Variovorax paradoxus: one gene and its partner. The protein of the gene in region 1 interacts with the protein of each later gene in a pairwise test. Links are inferred from orthologs where the notes say so. Each region holds a gene or a part of one and is shown on either strand. Other genes may lie near its edges.

Region 1 (3,957 bases):
GTGCAGGAACTGTTCGGCAGCCTGACCGAAGCGCAGAAGGTGCACTTCAATGACGGCGGCCAGTTCGACAAGCTCTACACCCCTGGCGCGAAGTAAATGAGTGGCGCTGCTTCTTCGGCGCTCCCGGCAGCGGGAGCGCCTTTTTCACGTGCCAACCGGGCAGGGGGCGCCAAGCGCGTGCTGCCCGGTTTCCACATCACGCTCGGCTTCACGGTCTTCTACCTGTGCCTGATCGTGCTGATCCCGCTGTCGGCGCTGGTCTTCAAGACCTTCACGATGACCTGGGAGCACTTCTGGGTGTCGGTGACCGCACCGCGCGTGATGGCCTCGTACCGCCTGACCTTCGGCGCCTCGCTGATCGCGGCCATGGTGAATGCGGTGTTCGGCCTGCTCGTGGCGTGGGTGCTGGTGCGCTACAAGTTCCCGGGCAAGCGCATCGTCGATGCGCTGGTCGACCTGCCGTTCGCGCTGCCCACGGCCGTGGCCGGCATCTCGCTCACGGCGCTGCTCGCAGGCAACGGCTGGATCGGGCAATTGCTCGAGCCGTACGGCATCAAGCTGGCGTTCACGCCGGCGGGCATCGTGATTGCGCTGATCTTCATCGGGCTGCCGTTCGTGGTGCGCACGGTGCAGCCGGTGCTCGAAGACACCGAGAAAGAACTCGAAGAAGCCGCGACGTCGCTGGGCGCCACGCGCCTGCAGACCTTCACCCGGGTGATCTTTCCGGCGATTGCGCCTGCGTTGCTCACGGGCTTTGCCATGGCCTTCGCACGTGCCATCGGCGAGTACGGCTCGGTGATCTTCATCGCCGGCAACATGCCGATGATTTCCGAGATCACGCCGCTCATCATCATCGGCAAGCTGGAACAGTACGACTACACGGGCGCCACCGCGGTCGCGCTGGTGATGCTGGTGCTGTCGTTCATTTTGCTGCTGGTCATCAATGGCCTCCAGGCATGGCAGCGCAAGCGCGCAGGAGCCTGACATGAGCGCACCTTCCAAGATCATCCGCCGCGCGCAAGCCGGCACCACCGAGTCGGCCTGGGTCCGCTGGACGCTGATCGGCATCGCGCTCGCGTTCATGTTCCTCTTCCTCGTGCTGCCGCTGGCGGCCGTGGCGGTCGAAGCGCTGCGCAAGGGTCTCAACGCTTATCTCGAGGCGCTGAAGGAACCCGATGCGTGGAGTGCGATCCGACTCACGCTCATCACCGCTGCCATCGCCGTGCCGATGAACCTCGTCTTCGGCGTGGCCGCAGCCTGGGCCATCGCCAAGTTCGAGTTCCGCGGCAAGGCCTTCCTCACCACACTGATCGACCTGCCGTTCGCGGTGTCGCCGGTGGTCGCGGGCCTGATCTACGTGCTGGTGTTCGGCGCGCAGGGCTGGTTTGGCCCGTGGCTGGCGGAGCACGACATCAAGATCATCTTTGCCGTGCCCGGCATCGTGCTGGCCACCGTGTTCGTGACCTTTCCCTTCATTGCGCGCGAACTCATTCCGCTGATGCAGGCGCAGGGCACCGACGAAGAGCAGGCGGCCATCGTGCTCGGCGCGACCGGCTGGCAGACCTTCTGGCGCGTGACCTTGCCCAACATCAAGTGGGGCCTGCTGTATGGCGTGATCCTGTGCAATGCGCGCGCCATGGGCGAGTTCGGTGCGGTGTCGGTGGTGTCGGGCCACATCCGCGGCCAGACCAACACGATGCCGCTGCACGTCGAAGTGCTCTACAACGAATACCAGTCGGTGGCTGCGTTTGCCGTGGCCTCGCTGCTGGCGATCCTGGCGCTGGTCACCCTGGTGATCAAGTCGGTCATCGAGTGGCGCCATGAGCGCGAAATGAAAGCCATCGCCGAGCTGCCGCCCGAGCGTCCCCCCGAGCCTTCGGCGGCCTGAGAAGACGAGAGAACAAGACCATGAGCATCGAAATCCGCAACATCAGCAAGCAGTTCGGCGACTTCCGGGCGCTGAACAACGTGAACCTCGACGTCGAGTCGGGCGAACTCGTCGCGCTGCTCGGCCCTTCGGGCTGCGGCAAGACCACGCTGCTGCGCATCATCGCGGGCCTGGAAACGGCCGACACCGGCAGCATCCACTTCTCGGGCGAAGACACGACCGACGTGCACGTGCGCGAACGCCAGGTCGGCTTCGTGTTCCAGCACTACGCGCTGTTCCGCCACATGACCGTGTTCGAGAACGTGGCCTTCGGCCTGCGCGTGAAGCCGCGCAAGGAGCGCCCGAGCGACGCGCAGATCAAGCAGAAGGTGACCGACCTGCTCAAGCTGGTGCAGCTCGACTGGCTGGCCGACCGCTACCCGTCGCAGCTGTCCGGCGGCCAGCGCCAGCGCATCGCGCTGGCCCGCGCGCTGGCGGTGGAGCCCAAGGTGCTGCTGCTCGACGAACCCTTCGGCGCGCTCGACGCCAAGGTGCGCAAGGAACTGCGCCGCTGGCTGCGCCGGCTGCACGACGAGCTGCACGTCACCTCGATCTTCGTCACGCACGACCAGGAAGAAGCGCTCGAAGTGGCCGACCGCGTGGTGGTCATCAACAAGGGCCGCATCGAGCAGGTTGGCTCGCCGCAGGACGTGTGGGACAAGCCCGCGAGCCCGTTCGTCTACGGCTTCCTGGGCGACGTGAACCTGTTCCACGGCCGGGCCGACAACGGCGCCGTGCAACTGGATGGCATGCGCATCGACTCGCCCGAGCACAGCACCGCGCGGGACGCCAAGGCACTGGCCTACGTGCGCCCGCACGACCTGGACGTGACCCGCTACGTGGCGGGTGCCACCGGCATCGTCGCCACGCTGTCGCGTGCGATTGTGGTCGGACCGATCGCGCGGCTGGAACTTGAGCCCACCGAAACGAATCCAGATAATCCGGGCTCCGGAACCATCATCGAAGCGCAACTCCCTGCGCAACAGTTCCGCGACCTGGACTTGAAGGAAGGCGACACCGTCGTCGCCAACCCCCGCAAGGCCAGGGTGTTCGTAGAAGAAGATTGGGTGTCTCCTTGATCCATTGGTACTTCGGCGCGCCGCGCCGCGCGCTCGCGCTGATCTGCCTGGCCTGTGTGTTGATGCTGGCCTTCGGGCTGTATCTGCAACACGTGGTCGGGCTCGAACCCTGCCCCATGTGCATCGTGCAGCGCTACGCGCTGATGCTCGTGGCGCTGTTCACCGGCCTGGCGGCGCTGTTCAACAGCCGCGGCCTGCAGGTGACGGGCGGGGTGCTGGCGCTGGCGGCGGCGGTGGGCGGTGCCTACACGGCGGCGCAGCAGAGCTGGCTGCAGTGGTATCCGCCCGAAGTCGTTTCGTGCGGGCGTGACCTGTACGGAATGATCGAGACCTTCCCGCTCAAGCGCGCGCTGCCGATGATCTTCCGCGGCGGCGGCGACTGCTCCAAGATCGACTGGTCGCTGTTCGGCCTGACGCTGGCGAACTGGTCGTTCATCGCGTTCACGGTGCTGGCGCTGTTGCTCCTCACTTTGCTGCTGCGTCGGCGCACTGCGCGCTGAGTTCTTTTCCAGTAGTTTCTGCGGCGTGGCCCGCTGCCTTTCGAGGGCAGCGGGCCACGCCGTTTTCAATGGCCACGCCGCTGCGGGCCGAGGCAAAGGCCCGTCGAAACTGCGTGCTTTAGCAGGCCTTCAGCAACCGGGGCTAGGATCAATCGCATCCTTTCCCGGGTTCCGCCGCCCGTTTCATCCCACTGTCACTGCATGCCCACCACTCCCTCGCGACGATCGCGCAAGCTCCTTGTCGGCCTGGCCTTGCTCGTCGTGCTGGCGATCGCGGCCTTCTTCTGGCTGAGCCCGCCGAAGAAATCCGACTACCTCACCGCCACCGTGCAGCGCGGCGACCTGGAGAACGCGGTGCTCGCCAGCGGCGTGCTGCAAGCCTTCAAGCAGGTCGAGGTGGGCGCGCAGGTGTCGGGCCAACTCAAGTCGCTGAAGGTGGTGCTCGGCCAGC
Region 2 (5,085 bases), 4.0 Mb from region 1 along the record:
AGCGCATGCAATACAACACCGTGGTGTCGGGCACGATGAAGCTGCTCAACGCGCTCGAAGGCTTCAAGCCCGACGGCAGCGCGGGCGACGCGGCCGCCGCGCGCGAGGGCTTCGGCATCCTGCTGCGCTGCCTGTACCCGGCCACGCCGCACATCGCGCACCAGCTCTGGCAACAGCTCGGCTACGACAAGGCATCGGGCGACCTGCTCGACGCGCCCTGGCCCGTGGTCGACGTGGCCGCACTGGCGCAGGACGAGGTCGAACTCATGCTGCAGGTCAACGGCAAGCTGCGCGGCAAGCTGCTCGTGCCCGCCGGTGCCTCGAAGGACGAGATCGAGCGTCTGGCGCTCGCCTGCGACGACTTCGTCAACTTCGCCGAAGGCGCGCCGCCCAAGCGCGTGATCGTGGTGCCCGGGCGCCTGGTCAACGTGGTCATCTGACACAGACTCTGCAGAACGACGGAAACGACAGACGCATGAACATTCGCAATGCCTCGCAGCCGCGCCGCGGCTTTCTCCTGGGCCTCGGCGTCGCAGGCGCTTCGCTGGTGCTGTCCGGCTGCGGCTTCGCACTGCGCCAGGCGCCGACCTTCGCGTTCAAGACGCTGTCGCTCGAAGGCAATACGGCGCTCATCAACCAGCTGCGGCGCGAGCTGCGCGCGGCCGGCAACGTGCGGCTGGTGCCCAAGGAAGAGGCGGGCACCGCCGACGCCGTGCTCGTCGTGCTGGGCGAGGACCGCGACCGGTTCGTCATCTCGACCAATTCCGCTGGTCTGGTGCGCGAGGTGCAATTGCGCCTGCGCGCCCGCTTCAGCCTGCGAACACCGGGCGGCAAGGAATTGCTGGCCGCCTCCGAGGTCTCGCAGACGCGCGACCTGAGCTTCAACGAAACCAATGCGCTGGCCAAGGAGAGCGAGGCCGATCTGCTGTACCGCGACATGCAGGCCGACATCGCGCAGCAGTTGATGCGCCGGCTGGCGGCGGTGCAGTCCCTGTAAGCCTCGCTTCCGTTCTTTCAATGCAACTTGCCAGTGCCCAGCTCGGCGCCCACCTGCAAAAGGGCCTGAAGCCGCTTTACACGATCCACGGCGATGAGCCGTTGCTCGCGCAGGAGGCGGCCGACGCCATCCGCGCCGCCGCGCGCGCCCAGGGCCACACCGAGCGCAGCTCGTACACCGTGGCTGGCGCGCACTTCGATTGGAGCGCGGTGCTCGCGGCCGGAGGCTCGCTCTCGCTGTTCGCCGACAAGCAGATCGTCGAGATCCGCATTCCGTCGGGCAAGCCCGGCAAGGACGGCAGCGTCGCGCTGCAGCAGCTGGCCGAGGCCGCGCCCGGCAACGACAGCACGCTCACGCTGGTGATGCTGCCGCGCCTGGACAAGGCCACGCGCACCGGTGCGTGGTTCTCGGCGCTCGAGAACAACGGCGTGAGCCTCCAGGTCGACCCGATCGAGCGCGCCGCGCTGCCGCAATGGATCGCCCAGCGCCTCGGGCTGCAGAACCAGCGCGTGATGCCCGGCGACGAAGGGCAGCGCACGCTGCAGTTCTTTGCCGACCGCGTCGAAGGCAACCTGCTCGCCGCGCACCAGGAAATCCAGAAACTTGCACTGCTGCACCCGGCCGGCGAGCTGAGCTGGGAGCAGGTCGAGGGCGCCGTCAACAACGTGGCGCGCTACGACGTGTTCAAGCTCTCCGAGGCCGTGCTGGCCGGCAACCCGCAGCGCGTGGCGCGCATGCTCGACGGCCTGCAGGCCGAGGGCGAAGCCGAGGTGCTGGTGCACTACACGATCGCCGAGGACATCCGCGCCCTCAAGCGCGTGAAGGACGCCATGGCCGCCGGCCGCCCGCTGCCGATGGCGCTGCGCGAGAACCGCATCTGGGGCCCGCGCGAGCGCGCCTTCGAACGCGTGCTGCCGCGCCTGGACGACCGCATGCTGACCCGCCTGCTGCGCGCGGCCCACCTGGTCGACGGCATCTGCAAGGGCCTGAAGCAGCCCGACTGGCCCGCCAGCGGCTGGCAGGCGCTGCAGCGGCTGGCGCTGATGCTGTGCCGCGCCTGCAGCACGGCCTCGGCGCCACGCCGCGCCTGACGTCCGCTTGCCGTCTGTAGACGGCAAAAGGCCCGCGTCAGCCGGACCGAAGGTCCGCGTGGGAAAATGCCGGCTATGAACGCGTTCAACGTCAGCGAGCACATGCAGACCCTCGGTCTGCAAGCCAAAGCCGCTGCATTCCTCATGGCCCGTGCGGATGCAGCTACCAAAAACAGAGCACTGAAGGCGCTGGCCCGGCGCCTGCGCGAAGTCGGCCCCGAGCTGGCTGCTGCCAACCAGAAGGACCTGGAGCGCGCCACGGCCGCCGGCCTGTCGGCCCCGATGGTCGACCGGCTCAAGCTCACGCCCAAGGTCCTCGAAACCGTGGCCGAAGGCTGCGAGCAGCTGGCCGGCATGGCCGACGTGATCGGCGAAATCATCGGCATGAAGCAGCAGCCCAGCGGCATCCGCGTGGGCCAGATGCGCGTGCCGATCGGCGTCTTCGGCATGATCTACGAGAGCCGCCCCAACGTGACCATCGAGGCCGCGAGCCTCGCGATCAAGAGCGGCAATGCCGCCATCCTGCGCGGCGGCTCGGAAGCCATCGAGTCGAACAAGGCGCTGGCGCTGCTGGTGTCCGAGGCGCTGGCCGAAGCCGGCCTGCCGGTCGAGGCGGTGCAGCTGGTGCAGACCACCGACCGCGAAGCCGTGGGCCAGCTCATCGCCATGCCCGAATTCGTCGACGTGATCATTCCGCGCGGCGGCAAGGGCCTCATCGAGCGCATCAGCCGCGACGCCAAGGTGCCCGTCATCAAGCACCTGGACGGCAACTGCCACGTGTACGTGGACGACACGGCCGAGTTCGACATGGCGCTGCGCATCGTCGACAACGCCAAGACCCAGAAGTACAGCCCCTGCAACGCCGCCGAAGGCCTGCTGGTGTCGGCCTCGGTGGCCGACCACTTCCTGCCCGAGATCGCCGCCGTCTTCGCCGCCAAGGGCGTCGAAATGCGCTGCGACCCGGCCGCTGCCGCCATCCTGCGCGCCAGCGAGGCGCACCATCCGCAGGCCAAGGTGCTTGATGCGGTCGAGTCCGACTGGTCCGAGGAATACCTGGCCGCCGTCATCAGCATCAAGGTGGTGGCGGGCGTCGATGAGGCCATTGCGCACATCAACCGCTACTCGAGCCACCACACCGACGCCATCGTCACGCGCGACCACATCAATGCCCAGCGCTTCCTGCGCGAGGTCGATTCGGCCAGCGTGATGGTGAATGCGAGCACGCGCTTCGCAGACGGTTTCGAGTACGGGCTGGGCGCCGAAATCGGCATCAGCACCGACAAGTTCCATGCGCGCGGCCCGGTCGGCATCGAAGGCCTGACCTCGCTCAAGTACGTGGTGCTGGGGCAGGGCGAAGTCCGCAGCTAGTCGGGGTCCGAAGGGCCGGGGCCATCGGGCCGGCGGCGCGGCCCGTGCCGCGGTGTTCTTGCAACGTGTGTTGTGGATTGGGGTGCTTTGTTCTCTTTGGCTGCTTGTCATCGGGGCGGCCATCCCCAAATCCTACAATTCCACTCCACCTTTAAGCACAAAACCAACAAGGCCGCTGCATGGTTCCGCATCTCGTCACTGCCCTGACCGGCCCGATCAACGAACTGGAGCAGCGGGTGCTCGACTCGACGCCCGCCATCGAGCGCTGGTTCCGCCTCGAGTGGATGGAGCACACGCCGCCGTTCTACAGCGCCGTCGACATCCGAAACGCGGGCTTCAAGCTCGCCCCGGTCGACACCAACCTGTTCCCCGGCGGCTGGAACAACCTCACCAAGGAAATGCTGCCGCTGGCGGTGCAGGCTGCGCAGGCGGCCATCGAGAAGATCTGTCCGGAGGCGCGCAACCTGCTCGTCATTCCTGAAAATCACTCGAAAAACACCTTTTATCTCGCCAACATCGCGCAACTGGTGCGCATCTTCCACATGGCGGGCCTCAATGTGCGCATCGGCTCCGTCGATCCGGCCATCAAGTCGCCCAAGAAGATCGAGTTGCCCAACGGCGAGACCGTGACGCTCGAACCGGTGGTGCGTTCCAAGCGCCGCCTGGGCCTGAAGAACTTCGATCCCTGCACAATTCTTCTGAACAACGAGCTTTCTGCAGGAACGCCGGGCATCCTCGAAGACCTGCACGAGCAATACCTGCTGCCGCCGCTGCACGCGGGCTGGTCGGTGCGCCGCAAGAGCAACCATTTGCACAGCTATGAAGAGCTGTGCAAGCGCTTCGGCAAGCTGCTGGGCATCGATCCGTGGCTCATCAACCCGATCTACGCGCGCGCCGAAGGCGTCGACGTGGCCGAGGGCCGCGGCATCGACGTGCTCACCAGCCATGTCGACGCGGTGCTCACCAAGGTGCGCCGCAAGTACAAGGAATACGGCATCAACGAGAAGCCGTTCGTGGTCGTCAAGGGCGGCCACAGCGGCAGCGGGAGCCCCGGCGTCGTGACCGTGCGCGACGCGAAAGAGGTCGAGGCGCTCATTGGCAAGTCGCGCACCGCCACCTCGTCGCCCGCCAAGACCAGCGCCGGGCGCGACCTGCGCGAGCCCACCGAGCTGATCGTGCAGGAAGGCGTGCTCACCAACGAGCGCGTGCACAACGGCGTGGCCGAGCCGGTGGTCTACATGATGGACCGCTACGTGGTGGGCGGCTTCTACCGCGTGCACGCCGAGCGCGCCGCCGACGAGAACCTCAAGCAGCCGGGCGCCAGCTACGTGCCGCTGGCTTTCTCGGAAAGCGCGCAGCTGCCGCAACCGGGCGCCAAGCCCGGCGCCAGCGCCCCCAATCGTTTTTACATGTATGGCGTGGTGGGCCGTCTGGCCATGGTCGCGGCCAGCTACGAGATGGAAGCGACCGATCCGGACGCCGAAATCTACGAATGAGCGGCGAAGGCGGGTTGCGGCGCGGGCGGGCAGCGGCAAAATAGCAGCCCCACAGCAAAGGAACCCAAAGGGCGGAGGGATGCGCGGCGCGGCCGCGGCATCCCGGCGTGACTGACGCGTCGATCACTGCGAG

What was found.
Region 2: the proteins of GFK26_RS23560 (region 1) and GFK26_RS04805 interact in binary tests that used the Escherichia coli proteins (3 or more experiments, as listed by UniProt). The link is inferred for Variovorax paradoxus from one-to-one orthologs.

What each region holds. Positions count from the first base shown.
Region 1 is NZ_CP045644.1:5,108,439-5,112,395, forward strand. Bases 1,146-3,957 are described here. They hold GFK26_RS23560 (sulfate/molybdate ABC transporter ATP-binding protein), read left to right. Parts: upstream 1,146-1,908; coding sequence 1,909-3,006; downstream 3,007-3,957. Other genes in these bases: cysW (sulfate ABC transporter permease subunit CysW), read left to right, coding at 1,146-1,888; GFK26_RS23565 (disulfide bond formation protein B), read left to right, coding at 3,003-3,506; macA (macrolide transporter subunit MacA), read left to right, coding at 3,708-3,957. Also shown: GFK26_RS23545 (sulfate ABC transporter substrate-binding protein), read left to right, coding at 1-96; sulfate ABC transporter permease subunit CysT, read left to right, coding at 97-984; more of cysW, read left to right, coding at 986-1,145. UniProt on the Escherichia coli protein: Part of the ABC transporter complex CysAWTP involved in sulfate/thiosulfate import. Responsible for energy coupling to the transport system.
Region 2 is NZ_CP045644.1:1,064,274-1,069,358, reverse strand. What follows is about bases 1,392-4,309. They hold GFK26_RS04805 (glutamate-5-semialdehyde dehydrogenase), read left to right. Parts: upstream 1,392-2,163; coding sequence 2,164-3,456; downstream 3,457-4,309. Other genes in these bases: gshA (glutamate--cysteine ligase), read left to right, coding at 3,636-4,309; holA (DNA polymerase III subunit delta), read left to right, coding at 1,392-2,088. Also shown: leuS (leucine--tRNA ligase), read left to right, coding at 1-440; LPS assembly lipoprotein LptE, read left to right, coding at 476-997; more of holA, read left to right, coding at 1,018-1,391; more of gshA, read left to right, coding at 4,310-4,952. UniProt on the Escherichia coli protein: Catalyzes the NADPH-dependent reduction of L-glutamate 5-phosphate into L-glutamate 5-semialdehyde and phosphate. The product spontaneously undergoes cyclization to form 1-pyrroline-5-carboxylate.